Regions from separate parts of the Streptomyces sp. NPDC111516 genome, predicted to be linked through region 1. Evidence: riboswitches for the same ligand, from Rfam matches in the RefSeq annotation. Region 1 holds a riboswitch; each other region holds the start of a gene.
What was found. A riboswitch is a leader RNA that binds a small molecule or an ion and turns the genes downstream of it on or off. The one in region 1 is predicted to bind cobalamin.

Region 1 (7,384 bases):
GAGCGGCGAGGCGATGCGCGAACTGCGGGCGACGTTGGAAGTGCTCCGGACCGACGTCGTCGAGCCAGGCACCGGCCTCGACCGCATCGACGCGCTGGCCGAGCGGGCCCGAACCGCTGGCATCGCACTCGACGTCACGGTCAGCGGCGACGAACGCCCCCTGCCCCCGGCCGTCGACCGGGCCGCATACCGCATCGTGCAGGAGGCCCTCACCAATGTCGCCCGGCACGCCGGCCGCGCCACCACGACCGTCCGCCTCACCTACACCGAACAGGCCCTTACCGTGCGCATCGACGACCAGGGACCCCGCACCGCGGGTGACACCATCACCGCGGGCACCGGACTCACCGGCATGCGCGAGCGCGTCACCGCACTCGGCGGCACCCTCGAAGCCGCACCCCGCCCGGCCGGCGGCTTCTCCGTATGCGCGGAGCTCCCCCTCCACACCGCCGGAACCCTCGGATGACCGACTTGCAGGCGCGGCCGATCCGGGTGCTGATCGTCGACGACCAGGCGCTGATGCGGGCAGGATTCCGGGCGCTGCTCGACGCGGAGGACGGCATCGAGGTGATCGGTGAGGCCGCCGACGGCCGCCACGGTCTGGACCTCGCCCGGCTGCACACCCCGGACGTCGCGCTCGTTGACGTACAGATGCCGGTGATGGGCGGCATCGAGACCACCCGCGAGATCGCCGCCGACCCCCGGCTGGCCACCGTCCATGTCGTGATCCTCACCAATTACGGCCTCGACGAGTACGTCTTCGACGCGCTGCGCGCCGGAGCCGCCGGGTTCCTCCTGAAGGACACCGAACCGGCCGAACTCCTCCGTGCGATCCGCGTAGCGGCCGGCGGTGACGCATTGCTCTCGCCCGCGATCACCCGCCGGCTGATCGGCGAATTCGTCGCCAGACCACCCGACCGGACCACCGCCCCCGGTTTCGAGAACCTCACCCGCCGGGAACGGGAAGTCAGCGCACTCGCCGCTCACGGTCTCACCAACGAGGAGATCGCCGCACACATGGTGATCAGCCCGTTCACCGCGAAGACGCACATCAGCCGCGCCATGACCAAGCTGGGGGCCCGGGACCGGGCGCAGCTCGTCGTCTTCGCGTACGAATCGGGCCTCGTCACACCGCGCGAACCACGCCGCTGACCCCGCATCGCGGCAGCCCGGCGCCCGAACCGCGCCCGCGGACATTCGCACCCGAGCCCCGTAGGCGGGATCATGGAACCGAACGGAGTGGATGGGTGGTGACCAGTATGGCGTCCGCAGGCCCGCAGTCGGCGCCCGGAGACGAACCGTCGCAGCCCAGCAGCCCTCAGCACTCCTTCGACGCAGCGAACGACGCGACCGCGGTGGTCGCCGGGACCGGAATGGTCGTCGGCTGGACGCACAGCGCGCAGGAGTTGCTCGGCTACAGCGCCGAGGAGGTGGTCGGGCGGTCCGCCGGCTTTCTCCTCGCCATGCCCGGGGACCCGGTACGGGTGGCGGGCATCGCCGAGCGGTGCCGCACGGGCGGGGGGTGGAGCGGTGTCGCCGCCGTGCGGCGGCGCGACGGGCAGCGGATCGAAGTGGATCTGCGGGTCTCGGCCGCGTTCCACCTGGACGGCCGGGAGTGCTTCCTGGTCTCCGGGCGCGAACGGAGGCCGGAGTGGGCCGTCGGGCAGTCCGTGGTCGACGCCTTCCTGACCAGCTCACCGATCGGGTTGGCGGTGCTGAACCCTCAGCTGCGCTACGTCTGGCTGAACGACACCCTGGAACGCATCGGCGGCGTCCCGCGGGCACAGCGAGTGGGCCGTGGGGTGCGCGAAGTGCTCCCGGGAATGGCGGCCGACGCCATAGAGACCCAGATGCGGCGGGTGCTGGACACCGGGGCCCCCGTCATCGACTACGAGTACCGGGGCTGGAGCTGGGCCGATCCGCACCGGGAGCGCGCCTACTCCACCTCGTTCTTCCCCCTGACCGAAGGTGACGGCACCGTCACCGGCGTCTGCTACATGGTCCTGGACGTCACGGACCGGTGGAAGGCCCAGCAGCGCCTCGCCCTGGTCAACGACGCCGGAGCCAGCATCGGCTCCACCCTGGACGTGCTGCGCACGGCTCAGGAGCTGGCCGACTTCGCGGTGCCGCGGTTCGCCGACTTCGTCGTCGTCGACCTGCTGGAACCGGTCGCCTGCCCGGAGGAGCCCGGCCCGTGGCCCCTCGGCACGGGGCCTTCCGGTACGGGAGCCACCCGTCTCGGCGCGGGTGGCGCGTCGGCCCGGCCGATGCTGCGCCGCGCGGGAATGAGCTCGGTGCGGGAGGGCTGCCCGGAGGCGGTCCACCAGGTCGGGGACATGGTGGACTCCGTGCCCCCCTCCCACGGCATCCGGTTCCTCAGCGGGGGCGAACCCATCCTGATCCCGGTCCTCGACTCCGTCAGGAGGCTGTGGGATGTCGAACAGCCCGCCAGGGCGGCGGCCATCCGCGAATTCGGTTTCCACTCCCTCATCGCCGTACCCATGCGGGCCCGGGACACGGTGCTCGGCCTGACCACCTTCATACGATCGGTGAACCTGGCCCCATTCGAACCCGAAGACGTCCTGCCGGCCCGCGAAGTGGTGGCACGGGCGGCGGTCTGCGTGGACAACGCCCGCCGCTACACCCGCGAGCACGCCGCGGCGCTGACCCTCCAGCGCAGTCTGCTACCGCACACGCTGCCCGGAGGGATGGCCCTGGACGTGGCGTCCGCGTACCTCCCGGCGGACGCCAAGGACGGTGTCGGGGGCGACTGGTTCGATGTGATCCCGCTGTCCGGCGCCCGGGTCGCCCTGGTCGTCGGCGATGTCGTCGGCCACGGCATCAGCGCCGCCGCGACCATGGGCAGGCTCCGCACCGCCGTGCACACCCTCGCCGACATGGACCTTCCCCCCGACGAACTGCTGGCCCACCTCGACGACCTCGTCCTCCGGCTGGGCGACGAGGAACCCGAGGGCGAGGCGAGCGGCACGCCCGTGCTCGGCGCCACCTGCCTGTACGCGATCTACGACCCGGTCACCCAGCTCTGCACGATGGCCCGCGCCGGCCACCCGCCGCCCGTCGTCGTCTTCCCGGACGGGCGTGTCAGCTTCCTCGAACTGCCTGCAGGGCCCCCGCTCGGCCTGGGCGGGATGCCCTTCGAGACGGCGGAGGTCCTGCTGCCGGAAGGCAGCCTGATCGGCCTCTACACCAACGGCCTCATCGAGGGCCGGGACCGGGACGCCGATGTCGGCATGTCCCACCTCGGTGCCGCCCTGTCGCAGTGCGGACTCTCCCTGGACGCACTGTGCGCGACGGTCGTCGAGCAGTTGCTCCCCGTACCGCAGCCCGACGACGTCGCCCTGCTGCTCGCCCGTACGCACGAGCTGAGTGCCGACCACGTCGTCTCCTGGGAGGTGCCCTCCGACCCGGCCGCCGTCGCGGGCGTCCGGGCCCGCACGGCGCGCGTGCTGAGGAACTGGGGCCTGGAGGAACTGGAGATGACGACCGAGCTGATCGTCAGCGAACTGGTCACCAACGCGGTGCGCTACGCCACCGGCCCGATCAGGCTGCGGCTGCTGCGCCAGTCCGTCCTGATCTGCGAGGTATCCGACGCCAGCAGCACCTCTCCCCGGCTGCGGCACGCCAGAACGACCGACGAGGGCGGCCGGGGCCTCTTCCTCGTCGCCCAGCTGACCCGCCGCTGGGGTACTCGCTACACGCCCGAAGGCAAGATCATCTGGACCGAGCAGGAACTCCCGGGGATGGCAAGGTGACGCCCCTCCCGATGGACTGTCCACAGCACCGGGAGCACAGCAACGCCTCTGTCTTCGACTCCGTGCATCACCCGCGCACGGAATCCGGCGCTCGCTCGCGGGGCCCGCTCACGGCACCCGAGCGGTCCACTCCTGGGTGCCGAACTTCGTACGCACGAGCTCCTCGGCCCGGGCCATCTCCTCGTCCGTCACCTTGCCCTGCGTGAGGCCGTGCCGGGTGCGGAAGGATTCGATCATCCGCTCTATGACGGCCTCGCGCGCCAGTCCGGTCTGGCGGCGCAACGGGTCGACGCGCTTCTTCGCGCTCCTGGTGCCCTTGTCGGAGAGCTTCTCCTTGCCGATGCGGAGCACCTCCAGCATCTTGTCGGCGTCGATGTCGTACGACATGGTCACGTGGTGCAGTACGGCGCCCTCCCCGCCGACCACGCGCTTCTGAGCCGCTCCCGCGATCTTCCCCGCGTCCGTGGCGATGTCGTTGAGCGGCTGGTACCAGGCCTTGATGCCCATGTCGCCGAGGGCGCCGAGCACCCAGTCGTCCAGATAGGCGTAGCTGTCGGCGAAAGAGAGGCCGGAGACCAGGGAATCGGGAACGGAGAGCGAGTACGTGATGGTGTTGCCCGGTTCCACGAACATGGCCCCACCACCGGATATGCGGCGGACGACCGTGATGCCGTGGCGTTTCGCACCTGCCGGGTCGACCTCGTTGCGCAACGACTGGAAACTGCCGATGATCACGGCGGGCGAGGCCCACTCCCACACCCGGAGCGTCGGCGGACGCCGGCCCGCGGCGACCTCGGCGGTGATGACCTCGTCGAGGGCCATGTGGAGCGCGGGGGACTGCGGGGCCTCGTGGATGAGCTGCCAGTCGTAGTCGCTCCACTCGGTGGCGTGCGCGAGGGCCCGGCGCACGGCGACGGCGACGCCCTCGGAGCTGAGGCCGAGCATCACGGTCGAGGCGGGGAGAGCCGCGTCGATGCGGGCGGCGAGACCGGCGGTGTCGGTGTTGGCCGGGGCGCCTTCCAGCGCCGCGTCGATCGAGAGGATCGCCTCGTCGGGCTCCAGGAAGAAGTCCCCGGCCACCCGTACGTTGCGCAACGCCCCACCATCGACGTCCAGATCGACGACGACGAGCTTGCCGCCCGGGACCTTGTACTCACCGTGCACAGCCATGCCTCCAGATCCACCGGATTCATCCACGAATCGGCACCGAACAGGAACAACGTCCCTGCCGCGCCATTTAATCCGCTGTCGGTCCACTGCGTCGCTGGTCGAACCGGAGGACTTGTGGACGTCACTCACCGGAATCTAGAGTGTGCGCGTCGTGGTGTTCGGGAAGACCGGTGACAGACTCCAGGGAGTCTCAGGCCGGAGCGGCCCTCGCCACTGTGATCGGGGAGTATCCGTCCCACTGACGCCACTGGCCGCAGAGCGCGGTTGGGAAGGCCGGGGCGGGTACGAGCGCGAGCGAACCCGTCAGCCAGGAGACCGGCCACGGCATCTCACGAAGTTATCCACGAGGTGCTGGAGCGTGACCGTATGACCCTGCCCAAGTCTGCCGTGTTCAAGTGGCGGCGCGAGGACACCATCCGCACCGCGGGGCTGCTCGCGGTGATAGCGGCCCTGCATGTGGTGGCGTTCGGCGTGTTGTTCCTGCTGGTCGTGCCAGGGCATTACGAGGTCGGTTCCAAGGCGTTCGGCATCGGGCTCGGGATCACCGCCTACACCCTCGGCATGCGGCACGCCTTCGACGCCGACCACATCGCCGCCATCGACAACACGACCCGCAAACTGATGGCCGACGGCAAGCGGCCCGTTTCGGTCGGCTTCTGGTTCGCGCTCGGACACTCCAGCGTGGTCATCGCCATGGCCGCGCTGGTAGCCGGGGGAGCGCGCCTCGCGGGGGTGCTGATCAACGAGAATTCGGGCACGCACCAGGTGTTGGGCGTGGTCGGCACGACCGTCTCAGGGTCCTTCCTCTACCTGATCGCCGCCTTGAACCTCGTCGCGCTCGTCGGCATCCTGCGGGTGTTCAGGGCAATGCGGGCCGGCCGCTTCGACGAGGCCGAACTGGAGCAGCACCTGGACTCGCGAGGGTTCATGAACCGGATCCTCGGCCGGTTCACCCGGTCCGTCACCAGGCCCGGCCAGATGTATCCGCTCGGCTTCCTCTTCGGTCTCGGCTTCGACACCGCCACGGAGGTCACCCTGATGGTCATGGCGGGCAGCGGTGCCGCGGCCGGTGTGCCCTGGTACGCGATCCTGTGCCTGCCGCTGCTGTTCGCCGCCGGGATGAGCCTGTTCGACACGCTCGACGGAACGTTCATGAACTTCGCCTACCAGTGGGCCTTCTCCAACCCCGTACGCAAGGTCTTCTACAACCTGGCCATCACGGGCCTGTCGATCGCGGTTGCCTTCCTCATCGGCACGATCGAACTGGTCACCGTACTGCACGACAAGCTCGATCTCCGGGACTCGGTCACCGGCTGGATCTCCGGCCTCGACCTGGGCAATGTCGGCTACATCATCGTCGGGCTCTTCGTGCTGGTGTGGGCGTTGGCGTTGGCGTACTGGAGGATCGCGAAGGTCGAGGAACGCTGGACGGCCCGTGCCGCCGAAAGCGGCTGACGCCGTAGATTCCCTGGCCCCGCGGCGGGCCTCATCGACAGGACGGTCCGGGGCCGTGCGGTGAGTGAGTGCGCACCGCGCGGCCCCGGACCGTCGGGACACTGTTTCAAGGGGGGGCGGGTCAGCCCTTGCGGGTCTTGACCTCTTCGGTGAGCTGGGGCACCACCTGGAAGAGGTCGCCGACGACGCCGTAGTCGGCGAGGTCGAAGATCGGGGCTTCGGCGTCCTTGTTGATCGCGACGATCGTCTTGGACGTCTGCATGCCCGCCCGGTGCTGGATCGCCCCGGAGATACCGGACGCGATGTACAGCTGCGGCGAGACGGACTTGCCGGTCTGGCCGACCTGGCTGGAGTGCGGGTACCAGCCCGCGTCCACCGCCGCCCGCGACGCACCGACCGCCGCACCGAGCGAGTCCGCCAGCGCCTCGATGACCGCGAAGTTCTCGGCGCCGTTGACACCCCGGCCACCCGAGACGACGATCGCGGCCTCGGTCAGCTCCGGACGCCCCGTCGACTCACGCGCGGTGCGCGAGACGACCCTGGTACCGGTGGCCTGAGCGGAGAACGACACGGCCAGCGCCTGAACCGCACCCGCGGCCGGCGCGGCCTCCACCGGCGCCGAGTTCGGCTTGACCGTGATCACCGGGGTGCCCCTGACCACCCGGGACCTGGTGGTGAACGACGCCGCGAACGCGGACTGCGTGGCGACCGGACCCTGCTCACCGGCCTCCAGATCCACCGCGTCCGTGATGATCCCGGAACCGATACGCACCGCGAGACGGGCCGCGATCTCCTTGCCCTCCGCGGACGACGGGACCAGCACCGCGACCGGCGAGAGTGCCTCGAACGCCGCCTGCAGCGCATCGACCTTCGGCACCACCAGATACTCGGCGAACTCCGGCGCATCAGCCGTCAGGACCCGCACCGCACCATGCTCCGCCAGCACACCCACCGTGCCCGCGGCACCCGCACCCAACGCGAGTGCG
Region 2 (7,384 bases), on a different contig from region 1:
GTTCCTGGACCGGATCCGGGCGGCCTACGGCACCCGCCCCGACCTGCTGAGCCTGCTCTCGGACAAGCAGTTCGCCACGGAGATCGGCGCGGCCCAGGACGACTGGCGCGCGGTGGTCGCCGAGGCGGTGCGGCAGGGTGTGCCGACGCCGGGTTTCGGGGCCGCGCTCTCGTACTACGACGGACTGCGCGCGGGCCGGCTGCCCGCGGCGCTGACCCAGGGGCAGCGCGACTTCTTCGGCGCGCACACGTATCGGCGTACGGACCGCGAAGGCTCCTTCCACACGCTCTGGGGCGGCGACCGGTCCGAGGTCGAAACCGGCTGATGCGCGGGACGCCGGCGGCGCCCCTGGCCCACGGCGGCGGGCGGCGTTCGGCAGCCCTCCGCCGATGCGCCACGGTGGAGACCGGGCTGACACCGGTGGCCGTGGGCCCTGAGACCTGGTGGGGCAGCCCCCGAAGGCGATGCGGGTCTGCCGCGGCCCGCCGGAGTGCCCGGCCTATTGCCACGCCCCTGGCGGTCGGACCGCCCGGCCTCCTCCGGCTCCGAGCCGTTCGCACCTGGCCGGTGTCCCGGTCGTCGCCGGGAGGTCGCGCGGGTCGTCGCCTCACGTGACGTCCGGAAGCGCGTCAAGAAACCGGTGGATGAGGCGAACCGGCCCACCGTCGCCCGGGCGGGTGACCCGGGGTGCGGCGCAGTCGTACGTGTGCGTAAGTAGCAGCGGGCCTACTTGTCGCCCCACCCGAGAGCTCGCTGCACTTCCGTACCGCTGACGCCATGGAGCCTCCGTATGCCCGACGCCACGCCGGAACCGGTCGCGGCCCAGCCCGTCGTCGCGCCGTTGACCAGCGCCGCCCTGATCCTGGTCGCCACGATCGAGCCCGATGGTGAGCCCGTCGTCCGCGGGGTGCTGCCGGATCTGGCGGCGATCTCCCGTTCCATCGGGTTCCGGTTCCCGGGCGCCGACCTGGTCGCGGTGACCTCTTTCGGCTCCGACGCCTGGGACCGGCTGTTCGCAGGACCGCGTCCGGCGGGGCTCCACCCGTTCCAGGAACTGCACGGTGCCCGCCACCGGGCGCCCGCCACGCCGGGAGATCTGCTGTTCCACATCCGGGCCGAGCGGATGGACGTCTGTTACGAGTGGGCGGCCCAGCTCCTCGACCGGCTCGGCGCGGCGGTGAAGGTGGTGGACGAGACACAGGGATTCCGTTACTTCGACCACCGGGACCTGCTCGGCTTCGTCGACGGCACGGAGAACCCCGTGGGGGCGGACGCGCGATCGGCGGCCCTGGTCGGCGCGGAGGATCCCGAGTTCGCCGGCGGCAGCTACGTCATCGTGCAGAAGTATCTGCACGACCTCGCGTCCTGGAACGCGCTGAACACCGAGGCCCAGGAGCGCGTCATCGGCCGTACGAAGTTCGCCGACATCGAGTTCCCCGACGACGTCAAACCCCCCGACTCGCATGTCGCGCTCAACACGATCACCGAACCGGACGGCACGTCGCGCGAGATCCTGCGGGCCAATATGCCGTTCGGCAGCTTCCAGCAGGGCGAGTTCGGCACGTACTTCATCGGTTACGCCGCCGATCCGGGCGTGACCGAGCAGATGCTCCGCAACATGTTCCTCGGCAACCCGCCCGGCACGTACGACCGCATCCTCGACTTCTCCACGGCGGTCACCGGCACACTCTTCTACGCCCCCCGCGCCGACTTCTTCGACGCCCCGCCACCGTCGCCCGCCATGACCGCGGCCGAGACCCTGCCGGAGCCGGCGTCCGCGCCCGCGGTGGCGCAGGCCCCGGCCCCGGTTCGGTCGGACGACGGCTCGCTGCGCATCGGCAGCCTGCAAGAAAGCGCCCAGTGATGAACAACCTCCACCGCGAACTCGCCCCCGTCACGGAAGCCGCCTGGGACCAGATCGAAGAAGAGGCCCGGCGCACCTTCAGCCGCCATGTGGCGGGCCGCCGTGTCGTCGATGTCACCGGCCCGGACGGTCCCGGACTCGCAGCCATCGGCGACGGTCATCTGCGCGGAATCGATCCGCCCACACCGGACGTGACCGCCCGGGCCCGCACTTCGGTGCCCGTCATCGAGTGGCGGGTGCCGTTCACGGTGACCCGTTCGGCCGTGGACGACGTCGAGCGCGGTTCCGACGACAGCGACTGGCAGCCCGTCAAGGACGCGGCCCGCACCTGTGCGTTCGCCGAGGACATGGCGATCATCGACGGGTACGCGTCGGCCGGCATCACCGGGCTCCGGGACGGCTCCTCGCACACCCCGCTGCCGCTTCCGGCCGACGCCCGCGACTATCCGACCGCCGTCAGCCAGGCGCTGACCCGGCTGCGGCTGGCCGGGGTCGACGGCCCGTACCGGCTGCTGCTCGGTGCCGACGCCTTCACCGAGGCGACGGAGACCTCCGACCACGGATACCCGGTGGCCACCCACCTGGCCCGGCTGCTGGACGACCAGATCCTGTGGGCACCCGCCGTCACGGGCGGCGTTCTGCTGTCCACCCGGGGCGGCGACTTCGAACTGCGCCTGGGCCAGGATCTGTCGATCGGCTATCAGGACCACGACGCGACCAGCATCCGGCTCTACTTCCATCAGGCGTTCACCTTCCGAATGCTGACGCCGGAGGCCGTGATCCCGATCATCGCCTGACCCTCCCGGCAGCACCACGCAGGTGGGAGCCGTGCCGGGTGCGACCGTCCACCACGAGAGTTCCCTCCGGCGGAGTCAGACCGCCGGCCCGCCCCACCCCTGGGCCAGGAACGCCTCGACGGTCCGGGCGAACCGGCGGGGGTTGTCGAGCCACGGATGGTGTCCCGCGTCCGGCTGGACGACCGGCTGCCGAACAACGCCGCGACACCGGCGGCGAGACAGGTAAGCGGGCCGCCCTCCAATACCGCGAGGACGAGGACCGGTGCGCCCCACGCGGCAAGGGCGGCGCGGGCCGCGGCGGTGCTTCCGGCGGAAGTTCCCGGACAGCACACCCCAGGTCGGCCCCACGGCCGCGGACCGCGACCGGCAGCATACGAACAGGGCTCGATCACCGGCTCACGGCGCGCGTGGACACCGCCCCGGTCGGCACCGGAGTAGCGCTGTCGAGGGGCCGGAGCCCGCGAGACGGACCGGGCGGTCAGCCGGGCGGATGAGGTGACGGCTCCGGTTCCGGTACCGGCTCGGGGTTCGGGGTGGGCGGCTGTGGAATCGGATCCGGCGCGGGGCCGGGCGGGACGGGTCCGGGCGGCGGAGGCGGCGGCTCCGGCAGCGGCGACGGCGGCTCGGGCATCGGTCCGGGCGTGGGCGCCGGTGCCACGGGGTCGGGGTACGGATTGGTCATCGGAGGCCTCCGAGCGGTTCGGGGTGGATCTGCTTCCACCGTCCCCCGGAGCGGCTGCCCGCGCCTGGTGAGCCCATGCGTACGGGTTCCGGATGATCTGTCCGGGTGCACCGTCCCCGCGACGGGTCAGCGCGCGGCGGCGACTGCCGCGGCTGCGAGGCCCGTCCGGGGGCTGGCGAGCACCGGGATCCGGGTGACCGCACGGGTGACCACATCGGCCATCGACGCCTGCGCCAGCACGATCACATCGGCGTCCGTCACCGCATCTACCGCCGCCGCGACCAGGTCCAGAAAGCCGTCGCGGTCCCCGGCCTCGAAGCGCGCCCAGGCCCCCTCGACCAGGACGGTGCGGACCCCGACGGGCCGGTCCCCCACCTCTTCGGCGAGCAGCGCGAGGGTCGGCGCCAGGGTGTCGCCCAGCGCCGCGAGGACCACCACGCGGTCCATTTCCGAGGCAGCGGCCGCCATGGGGCGGTCGACACGCAGCACCGGAACCCCGACCGTCAGCGCGGCCGACTCCGCGACCCCGCCGATCGTCGAACAGGTGCAGAGAACGGCGGAGGCACCTTCGGCGACGACGCCCGCGAGCAGCGCCCGGATCTCGTCCGACACCGCTTCGGGGCCCTCGTCCCTGGCCCGGGCGAGCAGGTTCTCGGACACGAGATGGCGCAGGGCGAGTCCGGGATGATCCGTGTCCCGGAGCGCGTCGAAGACCGGGACGTGGACCGGGGAGGTGTGCAGAAGTGCGAGTGTCATCGACCGAACGTACAACTCCCCGGTCCGGGTCGGGTCATCGGCCGAGTGGATCGGTGCAGTCCGCCGTGTTGATCACTACAACTCGGGGTGGGACGTGAGCTGCGCCTTCGCCCGCTCCACCAGTTCGGCCGGGGCCTCGGGAGCCCGGTCGGGGTGGCGCTCCGCCCACTTCGCGGCGTACGGGCAGAGCGGGACGACCGGGACACCCTCGCGGCCCGCCATGGCGTAGAACTCCTGGACGAGGGCGCCCGCGATGCCCTTGCCCTCGTGGCCGGGCTCGACGACGGTGTGCACGGCGACGAGCGCCGCGGGGTCGCCTTCCATCACGAAGTACGCGATGACTCCGGCGGCCTTCCCGTTCTCGTACGCGAGGAGGTTGCCGCGCGTGCGGTCGTCGCGGATGTCGAGTTCGATCCGGTCGGTCTGTTCTGCCATGACGGGTGCTCCCTCAGTGGTCGAGCCGGGGTCAGCGCGCCGCTGGGAGGGCGTGCGGGCTCCGTTCGGTGGCGGTGCCGGGTACGGGCTCGGAGGCATCGGCGCCGAGCGCGACGATCCGGTTGTCGGCATCGACATGCACGATACGCGGGGTCAGGCCGCGCGCCTCGGCGTCGTCGACCTGGGCGTAACTGATCAGGATGACCAGGTCACCGGGGTGGACGAGGTGGGCGGCGGCGCCGTTGACGCCGATGACACCGGAGCCGCGTTCGCCCTCGATGACGTACGTCTCCAGGCGTGCACCGTTGTCGATGTCGACGATGTGCACCAGCTCGCCGGGCAGCAGGTCCGCCGCTTCCATCAACTCGGCATCGACGGTGACGGAACCGACGTAGTGCAGGTCGGCCTGGGTCACGGTGGCCCGGTGGATCTTGGACTTGAACATCGTGCGCAGCAATCTGTACTCCTGGAAGAGGGCTCCCTGCCAGCTTTGTGCAGGTCAAGGGCGTTCTTCACTGTACAACTGCACGCCTTGGACTCGTAGATTGCAGAGAACATCAGTTCACGCTCGCGAGCAGGCTCCCTGCCTGCGATTCCGCGCGAATCAGGCTGTTGCAACGCGGCCGATCGGGCACCTGACCGGAAGGCCATCTCGGAATTCTGGGGGACTGATGCTGATCAGATGCTGACTTGACGGCACCACTCAGCAGGCCACGGCCTGTTACGGGACACGCCCACCGGGCCAACGGCCGTAGCCGCGCCCAGCCGACCGCCGCCGTGGTGGACGCGCAGAGCGTGAAGGTTTCGGGAAACGTTACCGAGACCAGCCAGGGCATCTACGCCGGCAAGAAGATCAAGGGACGCAAGCGTCGTCTGATCACCGACACCACAGCAGCCTGAATGGTGGTCAGATGCCCTCGGTCGTCGCGGACCTCGGCGTCCGGGGCCGACCAGGGCCGACAACGCACGGGTCGGGACCTGTCGGAATGCGCGGTCTGACAGAATGGGCTTCGAAAATTCAGGCGACGCGCGTCAGGAAACCGGTGTGAATCCGGTACGGTCCCGCCACTGTGACCGGGCTGCAGCAGCCCGGAAGCCAGATACTGGCCGCGCCGCCTTCTCGTACGACCCAGGGGACGAGGACATCCCCCGGAAAGGCTCGGCCATGCCCCGGATCCGCCGTGTACCACTCGCGCTCATACCGCTGCTTCTGCTGCCGCTCACCGGATGCGGCTCCGGCACGGACGGCGAGGACAAGGCAAAGGCCGCACCGGCCGTCGACGGTTTTCCCTACACGGTCACCAACTGCGGTACGAAGACGACCTTCGACGCCCCGCCGAAGCGGGTCGTCACCATGAACCAGCACGTCACCGAGATCGTGCTGGCCCTCGGGCTCCAGGACCGGCTGACCGGGACGGCCTACCTGGACGACAGCATCCTGCCGGAGTACCGGTCCGCGTACGCCGGGACCAAGGTGCTCGCGAAGGAGTACCCCTCCAAGGAGGTGCTGCTCGGCGCCAACCCCGACTTCGTCTACGGCGGGTACAGCAGCGCCTTCGACAAGGCCAAGGGCCTGGACCGGGCGGGACTTCAGAAGGACGGCATCAACACCCGGCTGAACATCGAGAACTGCACCAAGGGCAAGGTCGGTATCGATCAGCTCGCCACCGAGATCACCCAAGTCGCCAGGATCTTCGGCGTACCGGAACGCGGCAGGAAGCTGATCGCCGAGGAGCGACAGAAGATCACGACGGTCGAGGCAGGGCTCAAGGGCTCCTCACGTCCCTCGGTGTTCGTGTACGACTCCGGCGACAGCTCCGCGTTCACGGCGGGCGGCAAGGGCATCGGCAACGAGATCGTCCGGCTCGCCGGGGGCCGGAACGTCTTCGCGGACCTCGACGCCACCTTCGGCGACGTGTCCTGGGAGCAGGTCATCAAGCGCAAGCCCGAGGTGGTCGTGATCTACGACTACGGAGGCACCACGATGGCAGCCAAGAAGAAGCGGCTGCTGAACGATCCGGCACTCGCGAACGTGCCGGCGGTCAGGAACAAGAAGTTCGCGGTGCTCCCGCTGTCCTCGGCGGTGCTCGGTGTCCGGGTCGCCGACGCCGTGCAGGACCTGGCCGGGCAGCTGCACCCCGGCACTCCGTGAGCGCGGAGTCCGCCCGCCCCGGCCCGAAGTCCGTCCTGCGCTCGGCCCCTGTCGTGATCGGCGTCCTCACGGTGCTGCTGCTCGCGGCGGCGGTGGCCGGTCTGGCGCTCGGCCCGGTACGGATTCCGCCGGGCGAGGTATTGAGTACGGTCCTGGGCGGTGAACGCACCGGTGCGTACCCGACGATCGTGTGGGAGGTACGGATGCCCAGGGTGCTGCTCGGGGCCGTCGTCGGCGCCGGGCTGGCCCTGTCGGGCACGGTGCTCCAGGCGCTGGTGCGCAACCCGTTGGCCGATCCGTTTCTGCTGGGCGCCTCGTCCGGGGCGTCAGCGGGCGCCGCCGTGGTCGTCGTGCTGGGGGTCGGCGCCGGAGCGGCCACCGACGTGGCGCTGCCCATTGCCGCGTTCGCCGGGTCCATGGCCGCGCTGGTCGCCGTCTACGCGATGGCCCGGCGCGGCGGCACCATGACAACGGGCCGACTGATCCTGGCCGGGGTGGCGATCCAGTACGTGCTGTCCGCATTCACCAGCCTGATCCTGGTGTTGTCCTCCCGGGCCGAGCATGTGCGGGCGATCCTGTTCTGGACCCTGGGCGGCCTGGGTGGCGCCCGCTGGGACCAACTGGCGCTGCCCGCCGCGATATTGGGCGTCGGGGCCGTACTCCTGATCAGCCTGGCCCGTCCGCTGGATCTGCTGCTC
Region 3 (7,384 bases), on a different contig from region 1:
TCGCGGATGGACGGAATCTCCTCGACCGCGTCGAACGCGGCGGCACGGTCGTCCGGATCGGGCAGATAGGTGTCCAGCAGCGTCAGATAGAACTGGACGTGCACGGCCTCCTCGAAGAGCTGCCGGGAGAGATACAGCCGCGCCTCGGGGGAGTTGATGTGCTTGTACAGCGTCAGCACGAGGTTGTTGGAGACGATCGAGTCACCCGTCGCGAAGAACGCGACGAGCCGGCCGATCATGTGCTGTTCGCCGGGGGACAGCTTGGCCAAATCGGCGACGTCGGAGTGCAGATCGACCTCCTCCACCGTCCAGGTGTTCTTGATCGCGTCGCGGTAGCGCTCGTAGAAGTCCGGGTAGCGCATGGGCCGCAGCGTCAGTTCGAAGCCCGGGTCGAGCAGGTTCTTGTCACGCGCGGTCTTCTCGGAGTCGGTGGAGCTCATTACTGACAGGCCTCGCAGGACTCGGGGTTTTCGAGGGAGCAGGCGATCGCGTCGGCGTCGGGCGCCGATGCCTGCTGTACGGGAATGGGAGCCGCGGCCGCGGTCCGGCCGGAGGCGGCGCGGGCGATCCGGGTCGCCGGACGCGAGCGCAGGTAGTACGTCGTCTTCAGCCCCCGCTTCCATGCATACGCGTACATCGAGGAGAGCTTGCCGATCGTCGGCGTCTCCATGAACAGGTTCAGCGACTGGCTCTGATCGAGGAACGGGGTACGGGCCGCCGCCATGTCGATCAGTCCGCGCTGCGGGATCTCCCACGCCGTGCGGTACAGCGCCCGCACGTCCGCCGGGATCCAGGCGAAGCCCTGCACGGACCCGCTCGCCTCGCGCAGCGCCTCACGGGTCCGCGCGTCCCACACGCCGAGCTGTTTCAGCTCCTCCACCAGATACGCGTTGACCTGGAGGAACTCACCGCTGAGCGTCTCGCGCTTGAAGAGGTTGGAGACCTGCGGCTCGATGCACTCGTACACACCCGCGATCGAGGCGATCGTCGCCGTCGGCGCGATGGCGAGCAGCAGCGAGTTGCGCATCCCCGTCTTCGCGACCCGGGCGCGCAGCGCGTCCCAGCGCTCCGGCCAGTGCAGCTCGGTGTCGTAGTGGTCGGGGTGCAGCACACCGCGCGCGGCCCGGGTCTCGGACCAGGCCGGCAGCGGGCCCGACCGCTCGGCGAGATCGCAGGACGCCTCGTACGCCGCGAGCATGATCCGCTCGGAGATCTGCGTGGAGAGCGCGCGGGCCTCGGGGGAGTCGAACGGCAGCCGCAGCTGGAAGAAGACGTCCTGCAGACCCATGGCCCCGAGGCCGACGGGGCGCCACTTCGCGTTGGAGCGGCCGGCCTGCTCGGTCGGGTAGAAGTTGATGTCGACGACCCGGTCGAGGAAGGTCACGGCGGTACGGACGGTGGCGTCCAGCCGCTCCCAGTCGATGGAGCCGTCGGCGACGAACGCGCCGAGGTTGACCGAACCCAGGTTGCAGACGGCCGTCTCGCCGTCGTCGGTGACTTCGAGGATCTCGGTGCACAGATTTGACGAGTGGACGACGCGGCCCGGCTCGGCGGTCTGGTTCGCGGTGCGGTTGGAGGCGTCCTTGAACGTCATCCAGCCCTGGCCGGTCTGCGCCAGGGTCCGCATCATCCGGCCGTACAGCTCACGGGCCGGCATCGACTTGCGGGCCAGCCCCTTGGCCTCGGCGGCCCGGTACGCGGCGTCGAACTCGTCGCCCCACAGGTCGACCAGCTCGGGCACGTCCGCGGGCGAGAACAGCGACCAGTCACCGTCCGCGTCGACCCGGCGCATGAACTCGTCCGGGATCCAGTGCGCCAGGTTGAGGTTGTGCGTACGCCGCTGGTCCTCGCCCGTGTTGTCGCGCAGCTCCAGGAACTCCTCGATGTCCGCGTGCCAGGTCTCCAGATAGACGGCGGCGGCGCCCTTGCGACGGCCGCCCTGGTTGACCGCGGCGACGGAGGCGTCGAGCGTCTTCAGGAACGGCACGATGCCGTTGGAGTGCCCGTTGGTGCCACGGATCAGCGAACCGCGGGCGCGGATGCGGGAGTACGAGAGACCGATGCCGCCCGCGTGCTTCGAGAGCCGCGCCACCTGGTGGTAGCGGTCGTAGATCGAGTCGAGCTCGTCGAGCGGGGAGTCCAGCAGGTAGCAGGAGGACATCTGCGGGTGCCGGGTGCCGGAGTTGAACAGGGTCGGCGAGGACGGCAGATAGTCGAGCCGGCTCATCAGCCCGTACAGCGCCGCGACTTCGTCCAGGGCCCGTTCCGAGTCGTTCTCGGCGAGCCCGGAGGCGACCCGCAGCATGAAGTGCTGGGGCGTCTCGATGACCTGGCGGGTGTGCGGGTGGCGGAGCAGATAGCGGCTGTGCAGGGTCCGCAGCCCGAAGTAGCCGAAGCGGTCGTCGGCGCCGTCGGCGAGCGAACGCTCCACCAGCGCGTCGAGGGCGGCCGCGTGCAGCGCGACGAACTCGGCGGTGCGGTCCGCGATCAGGCCCTCGCGGTGCCCGACGGCGACCGAGGCGGAGAAGGAGACTGCGCCCTGGCCGGCCGCCTCGTCGGCGATGGCGAGGGTCAACAGCCGGGCGGCGAGCCGGGAGTAGGCAGGGTCCTCGGAGATCAGCCCCGCGGCGGCCTCGGTGGCCAGCGCGCGCAGCTCGGCCTCGTCCGCCCGGGCGCTGCGGCCGCGCAGCGCGGCGGCGGCGACCCGACCGGGGTCGGTGTCGGGCAGATCGACGGTGAGGTCGGTCAGGGTCCGCAGCAGTGCGGTCCTCGGTCCGTCGTGTGCGGTTGCCTCGGACTCGGCCACTTCGGACACGGCGGCTGAAGCCGGATCGGCTGGCGCGATGGTCACGTGGTGCTCTCCCTCGCTCGGCTCGGGGCCGGCGGGGAACGGGGCAGCCGGGCAGAGGCGGGCCCGGGCCGGGGCAGCACTCCGTACGGCGTCCACCGGCCCAACCGCGAGGCCCGGACGTCTGGCATCCGGTTCGGTCGAGCCGGATGCACTGTCGGCAGGTCCTCGGACTTACTCGGGGGTGCGCAAAAGCGCACCGAACACACCGTTGCGGGACAGTTCCGGATTCGCACCGGATTCCCCTGCGGCGACAGCGAGCATGAGCATACATGTGGGGGCCGCCGGATGAGACAGCCCCCACATGTTGTGTCGCGTAACGGAACTCGGGACGCGCGTACGGCCCGTTGCTGAGCGCACGGACGGCCCGTCGCGCCCCGTTGGAAGGGGCTCGACGGGCCGTCGTACGGCTGTGGGAGCGGCCGTCAGTGGCCGCCGCCCGGTGCCCCAGCCGTGGCCGGCGGGAGTTCCACCTGGACGCCACGGTCGCCCGCGTCGGCCGTGTAGTCGGCCGGCGAGGTCTCGTCGACCCCGGCGGGCGCCTTCACGGCGTTCAGGACGAAGGTGAGCACCACCGTCACCACCGCGTTCAGCACGAACGCGGTCAGGCCGATGTAGCCGATCTCGCCGATGCCCGGGATCTCCTTGGACGACCCGCCGAAGTGCGCCTGGGTCGGGCTGGCGACGCCGTACGCGGCCACCGTCCCGTACACCATGCCGACCGCCCAGCCCGCGAGCAGCGCCCAGCGGTGGAACCAGCGGGTGAACAGGCCGCCGACCAGGGCCGGCATCGTCTGGAGGATCCAGATCCCGCCGAGCAGCTGGAAGTTGATCGCGACCGTCTTGTCCATGGTGAGGACGAAAGCGAGCGCGCCGACCTTCACCAGCAGCGACACCAGCTTGGAGACCTTGGTCTCCTGCTCCGGGGTCGCGTCCGGCTTCAGGAAGTCCTTATAGATGTTGCGGGTGAAGAGGTTCGCCGCGGCGATCGACATGATCGCTGCGGGCACCAGCGCGCCGATGCCGATGGCCGCGAACGCGACGCCCGCGAACCAGTCCGGGAACATGTTCTCGAACAACTGCGGGATGGCCAACTGCCCGTTGTCGACCTTGATTCCGGCGGCGATCGCCATGAAGCCGAGCAGCGCCAGCAGGCCGAGCATCAGAGAGTACAGCGGCAGGATCGTGGTGTTGCGCCGGATCACATTGCGGCTGCGGCTGGAGAGCGTCGCGGTGATCGAGTGCGGATACATGAACAGCGCCAGCGCCGAGCCCAACGCCAGGGTGGCGTATCCCCATTGACCCGCCTCGCCCGGCGCCAGCGCGCCGCGCGGCTTGCCGGTCGCCGGGTTGGTCTGCGAGAACGCCTCGCCCGCCTTGGCGAAGATGTCGTGGAATCCGCCCAGCTTGATCGGGATGTAGATGATCGCCACCGCGATGACCAGATAGATCAGCCCGTCCTTGACGAACGCGATCAGCGCGGGCGCCCGCAGACCGGACGAGTAGGTGTACGCGGCGAGCACCGCGAACGCGATCAGCAGCGGCAGGTCCTTGATGAACCAGTGGGTGTTCTCGCCACCGCCGACGCCCATCACGTCCAGCACCGCCTGGATGCCGACGAGTTGGAGCGCGATGTACGGCATCGTGGCGAGGATGCCCGTGATGGCGACCGCCAGCGACAGCCCCTTCGAGCCGAAGCGCCCGCGGACGAAGTCCGAGGTGGTCACGTAGCCGTGCTTGTGCGAGACCGACCAGAGCCGCGGCAGGAAGGTGAAGATCAGCGGGTACACGAGGATCGTGTACGGCACGGCGAAGAAGCCGGCCGCGCCCGCCGCGTAGATCGCCGCGGGCACGGCGACAAAGGTGTACGCGGTGTACAGGTCGCCGCCGAGCAGGAACCAGGTGACCCAGGTGCCGAACGACCGTCCGCCCAGGCCCCATTCGTCGAGACTGGCGTCGTTCTCGGCCTTCCGCCAGCGCGCGGCCAGGAAGCCCATGACCGTGACGGCCAGGAAGAAGAAGATGAAGACGCCGAGCGCGACGCCGTTCACGCCGTCCTTCATGCCGACGCACCCCCCTTGCGGGCGCGCTGGTCACGCTGCCACAGCTTGTACGCGATCATGGTGAGCGCGGTGGAGATCAGCACCCAGAGCATCTGGTACCAGTAGAAGAACGGGATGCCGATGAAGGTGGGGTCCACCTTCGCGTACGAACTCACCCAGAGCATCGCCACGAACGGCGCGATGAGACAGAGGGCGATGACCACCCGCACCGGTGTGACGGTCGGTGGTTTTCCTTCTGGGCCTGCTGGCATGCGGCGACTCCGTCCCCTCGCTGTTCACCTGGTGTAATGCGCAGGAAATCTAGGGGAGGCTTCCGGTCACCGTCACCCCCCGTCCGCATTGCGGTCTGGCAACAGTCTCGTAAGCGGGCTCAAATGTTCGGAATGTTGTCAAACGTACGAGAATTGGTCCGGAACAAGTTGCGAACGGCCCCCGTGGAGTGGCGGATTCCACGGGGGCCGACGCGGCTGTGCGTACGGGGTGCGGTGACCGGAAGCAGCCGGTCGTCGTGGCGGGTTCAGTCCGTCGGCCGCTTCAGGCGGGCCACGAACTTGTACCGGTCGCCGCGGTAGACCGAGCGCACCCACTCCACCGGCTCGCCCCGCCCGTCCAGCGAATGCCGCGAAAGCATCAGCATCGGAAGGCCGACATCCGTACCGAGCAGCCCGGCCTCGCGCGGTGTGGCGAGCGACGTCTCGATGGTCTCCTCGGCCTCGGCCAGCCTGACGTCGTACACCTCGGCGAGCGCGGTGTAGAGAGACGTGTACTTCACCAGCGAACGGCGCAGCGCCGGGAAGCGTTTGGCCGACAGGTGCGTGGTCTCGATCGCCATCGGCTCACCGCTGGCGAGCCGGAGGCGCTCGATCCGCAGTACGCGGCCGCCGGTCGTGATGTCGAGCAGCCCGGCGAGCGTGTCGTCGGCCGTGACGTAGCCGATGTCCAGCAGCTGGGAGGTCGGCTCGAGTCCCTGGGCGCGCATGTCCTCGGTGTACGAGGTGAGCTGGAGGGCCTGGGAGACCTTCGGCTTGGCGACGAAGGTCCCCTTGCCCTGGATGCGCTCCAGCCGGCCCTCGACGACCAGTTCCTGGAGTGCCTGGCGCACGGTGGTGCGTGAGGTGTCGAACTCGGCCGCCAGGGTCCGTTCGGGCGGTACGGGAGTGCCTGGCGGCATGGTGTCCGTCATCTCCAGGAGATGACGCTTCAGCCGGTAGTACTTCGGGACGCGCGCCGTCCGTGTGGTCGCGCCCGTCTCGTTCTCCGTACTGCCCCCGTCGGCACTCATGGCCCGCCTTCCCGACTGCTGCGTTGCTGCCGTCACCGGCTCCTCCGTCTGTCGCGGCTCACATGGTGGCACGGTCCGGTCACGGGTCGTCGCCCTCCCTTAGGTGTCGGTCCTATAACGGACACGAGTGCACTTCTTATACACCCTTGACACCCATAAAGGTCTAGGCCAAGCTCCCGGTGCTGGTCTAAACCATTAAAGACCAGGTCCAGCCCCAGCAGTACTCGTCGAATGTCTTCGCGGTGGGCGGGGTTGCAGTATCCCTGAGGAGGGTTTGGCGTGAAGCGCAAGCTCATCGCGGCGATCGGCGTCGCGGGCATGATGATCGGCCTGGTGGCGTGCGGGTCCGACGACGGCGGCAGCGACAGCGGTAAGAAGGCCGGTCCGGACAGCTACAAGGGTGAGACCCTCACCGTCTGGGCCATGGACGGCTCCACGCCTCCCGGCTGGACCAAGGACCTGACCGCGGCCTTCGAGAAGAAGACCGGCGCCACGCTGAAGTTCGAGACCCAGAAGTGGAACGGCATTCAGCAGCGGATCACCACGGCGCTCTCCGAGTCGACCCCGCCGGACGTCATCGAGGTCGGCAACACCCAGACCCCCGCCTACGCGGCCACCGGTGGCCTCGCCGACCTCAGCGACCTCAAGAAGGAGATCGGCGGCGACTGGACCGAGTCCCTCAACAAGTCCTCCGTCTTCGACGGCAAGCAGTACGCAGCTCCCTGGTACTTCGCCAACCGCGTCGTCATCTACAACAAGAAGGTCTGGGCCGACGCCGGCATCAAGGACACCCCGAAGACGCGTGACGAGTTCTTCAAGGACCTCGACGCCATCAAGAAGAAGGGCAAGGCCGAGCCGATCTACCTGCCCGGTCAGAACTGGTACTTCTTCGACGGCCTGACCATCGGTCAGGGCGCGGACCTGGTGAAGAAGGAAGGCGACAAGTACGTCTCCAACCTCTCCGACCCCAAGGTCACCGCGGCCATGGACCTCTACAAGAAGTACCAGTCCTACTCCAAGGCCCCCAAGGACAAGGACGAGGCCACCCCGCAGCAGGCCGAGGTCTTCGCCAAGGGCAACGTCGGCGCCTTCATCGGCATGGGCTGGGAGGCCGGTACGGCCATTGCCGCCAACAAGAAGATCGAGAGCGACATCGGCTACTTCACCATCCCGGGTGAGACCGCCGACAAG
Region 4 (7,384 bases), on a different contig from region 1:
ACAACACCGGCCGCCCGGACTGGATCACGGTGAAAACCGGCCTGTTCGGCATGAAGGAGAGTTTCGTGCCGCTCGCCGGGGCCCGTCGCGTGGGCTCCGACCTGCACATCACACATCCGAAGGACCGCGTCAAGGAAGCGCCCCGGGTGGACGCGGACGCGCATCTGTCCGTGGCGGAGGAGGAGGAGCTCTACCGCCATTACGGACTCGCCAGGAACACCACCGCCCGGCTCGGCGGGCAGCCGGGCACCGGAACCGCATCGTCCGCGACCGGCACCACGGCCACGGGCGCGGCGGGTGCCGCCGGAACCGGAGCCATGGGCGCGGCCGGCACCTCCGGTACGGACACCTCCCGCACCACCACGCCACGCACGACCGGCACGGCCGGAACCGGTACGGGTCCGGGCAGGCACCGCGACACCGGGACGGCCGGCACGGCCCGGCCCCTCGTCGGCGCCGGGACGGGTGCCGAGCGGTCCGCCGCGGACCTGGGCGGCCAGGAGGAGTTGATCCGCTGCGAGGAGCAACTGCACATCGGCACCGAGGAGTACGAGAGCGGCAAGGCGCGCCTGCACAAGTACGTCGTCACCGAGAACGTGACCAGGACGGTGCCGGTGACACACGAAGAGGTACGGGTCATCCGTGAACCCTTGCGGCCCGGCGACAGGACGACGGGGCCCACGGACATCCGTGAGCAGGACGTCGAGGTGACCCTGCACGCCGAGCGCGCCACCACGCGCAAGGAGACGGTGCCGGTCGAGCGGGTGCGCATGGAGACCAAGAAGGTGACCGAGCAGAAGGAGGTCTCCGCGGAACTCCGCAAGGAGCAGATCGACTACGCGGACGACAGGAACATCGGGGGCGCAGACACCGGAGGCAAGGGCATGGGCGGCGAGTACGGCCGAGGGCGCAGCCGCTGACCGCCGCGCAGAACGGCGGACAGCCGCACCGGGAGCGCGAGTGAGGGGCGGGCCCGTGCCGTGTCAGGGCCTGCTCTCTCGCCGTCAGGGCCCCGGCGGCTCGCGTACGGCACCGCCACCGCAACGCCCGTCGGCCCGCGCTGCCAGCGGCCGCCGCTCCGGTCACTCCGTGCGCTCCCGCCGCTCCGGCAGGAAGCGCACCGAAGGCCGCCCGTCGGGGCCGTCCCCAGCGACCCGCGCCCGCACCCGGTAGACGTCGGCGATGAGTTCCTCGGTGATCACTTCGGCGGGGGTTCCGGCGGCCACCACCCGCCCCTCCTTCAGGACGACGATCCGGTCGCAGAACATCGCGGCCAGGTTGAGGTCGTGCAGAGCGATCACACCGGTGAGGGGCAGCGAGGTGATCAGTGACAGCAGTTCCAGCTGGTGCTGGATGTCGAGGTGGTTCGTAGGCTCGTCGAGCAGCAGTTCACGTGGTTGCTGAGCCAGTGCGCGCGCGATCTGGACACGTTGCCGCTCGCCTCCGGAAAGGGTGTGCCAGGACTGGCCGGCACGGTCGACGAGACCGGTCCGCTCCAGGGCCTCGCGCACCGCGTCGTCGTCCGCCCGGCCGGGTGCCGACCAGGCCCTGCGGTGCGGGACGCGCCCGAGGCGTACCACGTCCAGGACGCTCAACTCGACCTGGGTGACGGCATGCTGGTCGACCACGGCGACCCGCTGGGCCACGGTCCGGCGGCCGATCGCGTCGAACCGCCGGCCGTCCAGGGTGACCACGCCGGTCTCCGGGGCGAGGACCCCCGCGAGCACCCGCAGCAGGGTGGACTTGCCGGAGCCGTTCGGCCCGATCAGCCCGACGGTCGTGCCGGGCGGCGGAGCGAGGTGGACCCCGTCGAGAATGAGGCGTCCGCCCGCTTCCCGGCTGACCCGTTCGGCACGCAGCCCCTCAGTGGTTCCCCCCGTCATGTGATCCTCCGGGTGCGGTACAGGACCAGGACGAACGCGGGCACGCCGATGAGCGCGGTGACGACACCCACCGGCACCTCCTGCGGGTCGAGGACCGTCCTGGCGAGCGTGTCGACCCAGACCAGGAACACGGCCCCGGCCAGTGCGGTGACCGGCAGCAGGCGCCGGTGTCCGGAGCCGGCGAGTGCCCGGGCGGCGTGCGGGAGTACCAGGCCGACGAAGCCGATGGCGCCGGCCGAGCTGACGAGTGCGGCGGTCAGCAGCGCGGTCGTGCAGAGCAGCACGATCCGGGCGCGGGCGACCTGGACGCCGAGCGCGGCGGCGGCGTCCGGGCCGAACGCGAAGGCGTCGAGCGTACGGGCGTGTCCGAGGCAGACCAGCAGCGTCAGGACAAGAACGGCGGAGCAGATCCACACGTCGGTCCAGCCGACCCCGCTGAGCGAGCCGAGCAGCCAGAACAGCACCCCGCGGGTCTGCTCGGCGTCGGCGGAGGTCATTACCACGAAGGAGGTGAGCGCGGAGAACAGCTGCATAGCCGCCACACCGGAGAGGACGACCCGGTCGGTCGTGCCGCCCAGGGTGTGGCTCAGCAGCAGAACGAGGGCGAACGAGCACAGTGCGCCGATGAACGCGCCGGCCGAGATCGACACCGCTCCCCCACCGACCCCGAGGACGACGACCACGACCGCGCCGGTCGACGCGCCGGAGGAGACGCCGAGGACGAACGGGTCGGCGAGCGGGTTGCGGAGCAGGGACTGCATGACGGTGCCGCACACCGCGAGTCCGGCGCCGCACACCGCCGCGAGCAGGGTGCGTGGCATGCGCAGGTTCCAGATGATGCCGTCCCGGATCGGGGTGAGCCGCGTCCGGCCCCAGCCGAGGTGGGCGGCCACCGTGGACCAGACGTCGGCGACGGAGATGCGGGCGGGGCCGATGGTTACGGCGACCGCGACGGACAGCACGAGCAGCGCGACGCCGCAGGCCCACAGGACCCCGCCGCGCAGCTTCCGTACACCGTCCCCGCCTTGGGAGGCTCGCCGCGCGCCCTCCGCCCAGGTCCGCTCGGTGTCCGTCACTGCGCGAGCCCGAACGTGCGCAGCCCGGCGGCGACGCGTTCCACGCCCTCGACCGTCCGGATGGACGGGTTCATGGCCTGGCCGCTGAGCAGGATGTACCGCTGGTGCCTGACGGCATCCATGTTCTTCGTGGCGGGGTTGGACTCCAGGAATTCGATCTTCTTCGCGGCGCTCTCGGCGGTCTGTGCCTTGCGGGTCAGGTCACCGATGACCAGGACGTCGGGGTTGCGGTCGGCGACGGTCTCCCAGCTGATCTGCGGCCATTCCTCGTGCGTGTCGTCGAAGACGTTCTTCGCGCCGAGTTCCCCGGTGATGACTCCAGGTGCTCCGCAACAGCCGGCCAGGTACGGGGCCTTGGAGTCGGAGAACCAGTAGAGGAGAGTGGTACCGGAGGCGTCGATGGACCCGGTCGCCTTCTCCACCCGGGCCCGCAGCCGCGCCACGAGCGTGTCGCCGCGCTTCTGCACGCCGAACATCCTGGCCAGGTCGTGCACTTCGCCGTAGACGATGTCCATGGTCAGTGGCTCGATACGGGCTCCGTCGCCGCCGCCGCTGTTGTCCTTGCCGGTGCAGTCGGCGGGCGAGACATAGGTGGGGACGCCCAGTTCCTCGAACTGTTCGCGGGGGGCGACGCCGCCCTTGGCGAGGGTCGACTCGAACGACGCGCTGATGAAGTCGGGCTCCTGGTCGAGGACCTTCTCCGACGAGGGCCGGTTGTCGGCGATCCTGGGGACCTCGGCGTTGGCCTTCTCCAGGCCCTTCATCACCGGGTCGGTCCAGGTCGCGGTGGCGGCGAGCCGGTCGGCGAGGCCGAGGGACAGCAGGATCTCCGTCGACCCCTGGTCGACCGAGACGGCGCGGTGCGGCGGGGCTTCGACGGTGACGGTGCGTCCGCAGTTCTTCAGCGTCACGGGATATCCGTCGGCAGAGCCGGACTTCGCGGCGGAGTTGCTCGTTCCGCGGCCGCAGGCGGTCAGCAGGACGAGTCCCGCCGTGAGCAGGGCGATGGTGCGGACGGGGCTGGCTATGGACGGCACGGAGTCCCTCTGCGTCTCTGGGCCCATGCGCGGAGCCCGTTGGAGTTCTGCGCCCGGTACCGGGTCGCAGCCGCCAGCAGGTCTTCGGACTCGGGTTCCTTCGGACGGGACGCCTTCCCAGGACACCCGAGGGTGGGTCCCAGTGGCCGTGGCCCCGCCCGTCCCCCTCACCGCTGCGCGTCAGTTCCGGATTCTCACCGGATTCCCTGACTCCTACATGGAGTTCGACTGGCCCCGGCAAGCTATCACGAGCGTCTATGCAGCTCATGGGCGGTGTGGCCGGTGGTACGCCGGGCGGTGCCCCCGGTCGCACCACCCGCCCGACGCCTACGGACGCTGAAGGGCGATCACGGCGTTGTGTCCGCCGAATCCGAAGGAGTGGCTGATGGCGCGCCGGACAGGCAGCCGCAGAGGTTCTTCGGTGACGCAGTTGATGTCGAACTCGGGTGCCGGTGTGTGCAGGTTGGCGATCGGCGGTACGACTCCGCGCTGGAGCGTGAGGACGGTCAGTCCGGCCTCGATCGCTCCGGCCGCCCCCATGCAGTGCCCCAGCACGCCCTTCGGGGCGGTGACGGGCGGCCGGTGCGGGTAGACCCGGCCGATGAGGGCGGCCTCGGTGGCGTCGTTGAGCGGCGTCGCCGTGCCGTGCGCGTTGATGTGCTCGACGTCCTCGGCCGCCCAGCCCGCGTCGTGCAGCGCGGCTTCGACGGCCGCCTGGGCGACCGCGCCGGACGGGTGCGGGGTGGTGGGGTGGTGGGCGTCGGTGGTGGCGCCGGTGCCCGCGAGCAGTGCCCGGGGTCCGGCGCCCCGGGCTGCGGCGTCGGCCGCCCGTTCCAGCACCATGACGGCGGCGCCCTCGCCCATGACCAGCCCGGCACGGTCGGCCGCGAAGGGCCGGCACCGCCTGGCCGGGTCGCCGTGTGCCCGGGCCGCGGCTCCGGACCGGGCGAACCCGGCCATGGCGGCCGGGTAGACGATCGACTCGGTGGCTCCGGCGATCGCGATGTCGCACTGCCCGGTGACCAGGAGATCGCGGGCGACGGACAGGGCGGTGACACCGGACGAACACGCGGTGCACGGTGCCATGCTGGGACCGGTGGCCCGCAACTGGATCGCGATCTCGGCCGCCGGCATGTTCGGGATGGTGAGCAGGATGCCCGACGGCGAGATGGCATCCGGTCCGTGCCGTTCGAGTACGACGGCCTGCTCGGTCAGTGAGGCGGAGCCGCCGCTGCTGGTGCCGACGACCACCGCGACCCTGCTGCCCTCCCACCGCGCCGGGTCGAGTCCGGCGTCGGCGACCGCCTCCCGGGCGGCGAGGACGGCGAACTTGACGTACCTCCCCATCCGGAAGGACGTACGGCCGCCGATCGCGGCGTCCAGATCGATTCCGTCGACGGTGCAGGCGAAATCGATCGCGCAGCCTTCGAGTGCCGCGACGGTACGCACCGGCGAGACTCCGGCGCACACACCTTTCCAGGTGGATTCGGTGTCGTTGCCGACCGGAGTGATCATTCCCAGGCCGGTGACGGCGATGGCAGGCTTGTTCATCGGGCGTTGCTCATCGGTGCCGAGCCGCCCACCGGCGCCCCGCGGCCCGCTGTCGCGTCGATGAACCGCGTGATGTCGGCGAGGGTGGCGTCCTTGGGGAGCCTGTCGAAGGCCTCGTCGCCGCCCGCCGTCTCCCTGATGAGGACGGCGAACTCCGCGACGGCGAGGGAGTCCATCTCCAGGCTGTCCATCGTGGAATCCGGGCGGATCTCGGCGGCGGGCACTTTGAAGGTGTGTGTGAGCACCTCGGTGATCTTGGGATGAATCGCACTCATGAGCTTCCTCTCCATCATTCGGTACGGCTGCCGGGGACGGTGTGGGCATCGTCCCGATGCCGGATCAACTGGGTGGCGTGCCTCCAGTTACGCCTTGTGGCGAACCGATTCGGCACCGTCTTTCCGCGGGAGTCCGCACCACGGGCCAGGACGGCCGCCGTACCCCAGAAGGCGAGCAGCACGACCCGGACGCCGAGGGCCCCGGCCGCCTCCCGAACCCGATGGGTCCGCGGGCCCGTTCCGGTCCTGGTCATGGCCCTCATCGCGGTCCCTGAGCCGCCGTCCGGCCGCCGTGCTGCTGCCAGGCGGCCGCCGGGTCGTCGTACGCGTCCACGTAATCGACCCCCGCGATGGGCCAGTCGGCGAGCAGTTCCTGCGGCAGTGCGAAGGAGTCGACCAGGACGGGCAGTTGTGGGGCGACGGCGGTGATGAGCTGATCCACGGCCTCCGGCAGCCGGTTTACCTGATCGCTTGTCAGGTGACCTGCGGCCAGCAGGTCACCGCTGTTCCTGGCGATCCACTCGAGTGCGAACAGCCGTTGCAGTGTGACGAGTTGCTCGCGGGCGGGCCCGTCCGGCAGACCGGCCACCGCGTCCGCGTACGCCTCGGCCGCCTGCCGGTGGGCGTGGGCCTCGACACCGCGCAGGGCGGGCCCGGCCGCGGAGTTCCAGCGCCCGAGCGGATCGCCGTGCGGTGCGCGCCCCATCCGTGCCCTGGCCCGGCCGAACCAGATCTCCTCCAGAGCCGCCAGGAGCCTGCCGAGGAACCGGGGGTCGGCGAGATCACCGGGTGCGCCGCCGGAGGGGGTTCCGCGCCCGGCGGGTTCGGTGACGAAGAGCATTTCCGCGGCCGCCTTGGCGTGGATGGCCAGGTTGTCGCCCTCGGCGGTGATGGCGCCCTCCACTCCGGTGAGGAGTTCGCTCATGCCGTTGTTCTCCAGGAGCGCCTGGGCGCCGCACCGTTCACGGCATTCGACGATCACGGACCTGGCCCGCCAGGTGATCCACCCCTTGGCCACGGCGACCAGCCGCTCCGCCTCCTCCGGGCCCGCGCCCGAGCCGTCCTCCCGCCGCTCCCAGCGGTCCAGGGCCCGGCGGTGCAGCAGGCTCATCGCGAAGACGGTGGCCATGGCCACGGCCAGCGGGCCGTGGTGGCTGCGGTGGGCGAGCACCGGTACCTGCCGCGAGCCGCGCGGCCCGGAGATGTACCGGTGACCGCCGTAGCGGACGGCGACGGCGAGTGTCGCGCGCGCGGAGCCGACCGCGCACGCGCTCATCGAGATCTTCCCGGAGGTGACGCGTCCGATCGACACGCGGAGTCGATGCCTCCGGTTGCCGACGGTGCTACTGAATCCGCCGTCGCCGCCGATCCGTCCGTGGTCCCCGCCGAGCAGCGCGTCGCGGCCCACGAAGACCTGGTCGAAGGAGGTCAGGCAGTGGTCCACCGGGCTCCCCATGCGTGCGGGAAGCCTGCGGACCCGTACACCGGGCAGGGCCCGTACGGCATCGGTGAGCGGTACGAGAAAGAGGAAGACCCCCTGATCGGTGCCGTCGACGAGCAGT

Region 2: linked by a shared signal. The riboswitch ahead of ACZ7L9_RS27210 (ABC transporter substrate-binding protein) and the one ahead of nicT (Nickel transporter NicT) in region 1 are both predicted to bind cobalamin.
Region 3: linked by a shared signal. The riboswitch ahead of ACZ7L9_RS07240 (ribonucleoside-diphosphate reductase subunit alpha) and the one ahead of nicT (Nickel transporter NicT) in region 1 are both predicted to bind cobalamin.
Region 4: linked by a shared signal. The riboswitch ahead of ACZ7L9_RS28065 (ABC transporter substrate-binding protein) and the one ahead of nicT (Nickel transporter NicT) in region 1 are both predicted to bind cobalamin.

Annotation. Positions count from the first base shown of each region.
Region 1 covers NZ_JBVKBV010000007.1:401-7,784, reverse strand. Annotated here, with positions in the region: gene ACZ7L9_RS15650 (sensor histidine kinase) at 1-466, shown strand, start outside; gene ACZ7L9_RS15645 (response regulator) at 463-1,152, shown strand; gene ACZ7L9_RS15640 (SpoIIE family protein phosphatase) at 1,260-3,773, shown strand; gene ACZ7L9_RS15635 (lipoate--protein ligase family protein) at 3,882-4,937, opposite strand; cobalamin riboswitch at 5,079-5,281, shown strand; gene nicT (Nickel transporter NicT) at 5,310-6,398, shown strand; gene ACZ7L9_RS15625 (electron transfer flavoprotein subunit alpha/FixB family protein) at 6,520-7,384, opposite strand, start outside.
Region 2 covers NZ_JBVKBV010000017.1:80,913-88,296, reverse strand. Annotated here, with positions in the region: gene gndA (NADP-dependent phosphogluconate dehydrogenase) at 1-325, shown strand, start outside; gene ACZ7L9_RS27240 (Dyp-type peroxidase) at 791-1,864, shown strand; gene ACZ7L9_RS27235 (family 1 encapsulin nanocompartment shell protein) at 1,864-2,661, shown strand; gene ACZ7L9_RS27230 (aspartate/glutamate racemase family protein) at 3,470-4,099, opposite strand; gene ACZ7L9_RS27225 (GNAT family N-acetyltransferase) at 4,175-4,534, opposite strand; gene panD (aspartate 1-decarboxylase) at 4,566-4,991, opposite strand; gene ACZ7L9_RS27215 (hypothetical protein) at 5,225-5,434, shown strand; cobalamin riboswitch at 5,509-5,660, shown strand; gene ACZ7L9_RS27210 (ABC transporter substrate-binding protein) at 5,700-6,686, shown strand; gene ACZ7L9_RS27205 (FecCD family ABC transporter permease) at 6,683-7,384, shown strand, end outside.
Region 3 covers NZ_JBVKBV010000002.1:355,776-363,159, forward strand. Annotated here, with positions in the region: gene ACZ7L9_RS07235 (ribonucleotide-diphosphate reductase subunit beta) at 1-440, opposite strand, end outside; gene ACZ7L9_RS07240 (ribonucleoside-diphosphate reductase subunit alpha) at 440-2,851, opposite strand; cobalamin riboswitch at 2,991-3,118, opposite strand; gene mctP (monocarboxylate uptake permease MctP) at 3,274-4,911, opposite strand; gene ACZ7L9_RS07250 (DUF3311 domain-containing protein) at 4,908-5,162, opposite strand; gene ACZ7L9_RS07255 (GntR family transcriptional regulator) at 5,429-6,193, opposite strand; gene ACZ7L9_RS07260 (extracellular solute-binding protein) at 6,473-7,384, shown strand, end outside.
Region 4 covers NZ_JBVKBV010000018.1:122,176-129,559, reverse strand. Annotated here, with positions in the region: gene ACZ7L9_RS28080 (DUF2382 domain-containing protein) at 1-920, shown strand, start outside; gene ACZ7L9_RS28075 (ABC transporter ATP-binding protein) at 1,083-1,883, opposite strand; gene ACZ7L9_RS28070 (FecCD family ABC transporter permease) at 1,880-2,959, opposite strand; gene ACZ7L9_RS28065 (ABC transporter substrate-binding protein) at 2,956-3,996, opposite strand; cobalamin riboswitch at 4,055-4,244, opposite strand; gene ACZ7L9_RS28060 (beta-ketoacyl-[acyl-carrier-protein] synthase family protein) at 4,324-5,547, opposite strand; gene ACZ7L9_RS28055 (acyl carrier protein) at 5,544-5,822, opposite strand; gene ACZ7L9_RS28050 (hypothetical protein) at 5,837-6,076, opposite strand; gene ACZ7L9_RS28045 (acyl-CoA dehydrogenase family protein) at 6,082-7,384, opposite strand, start outside.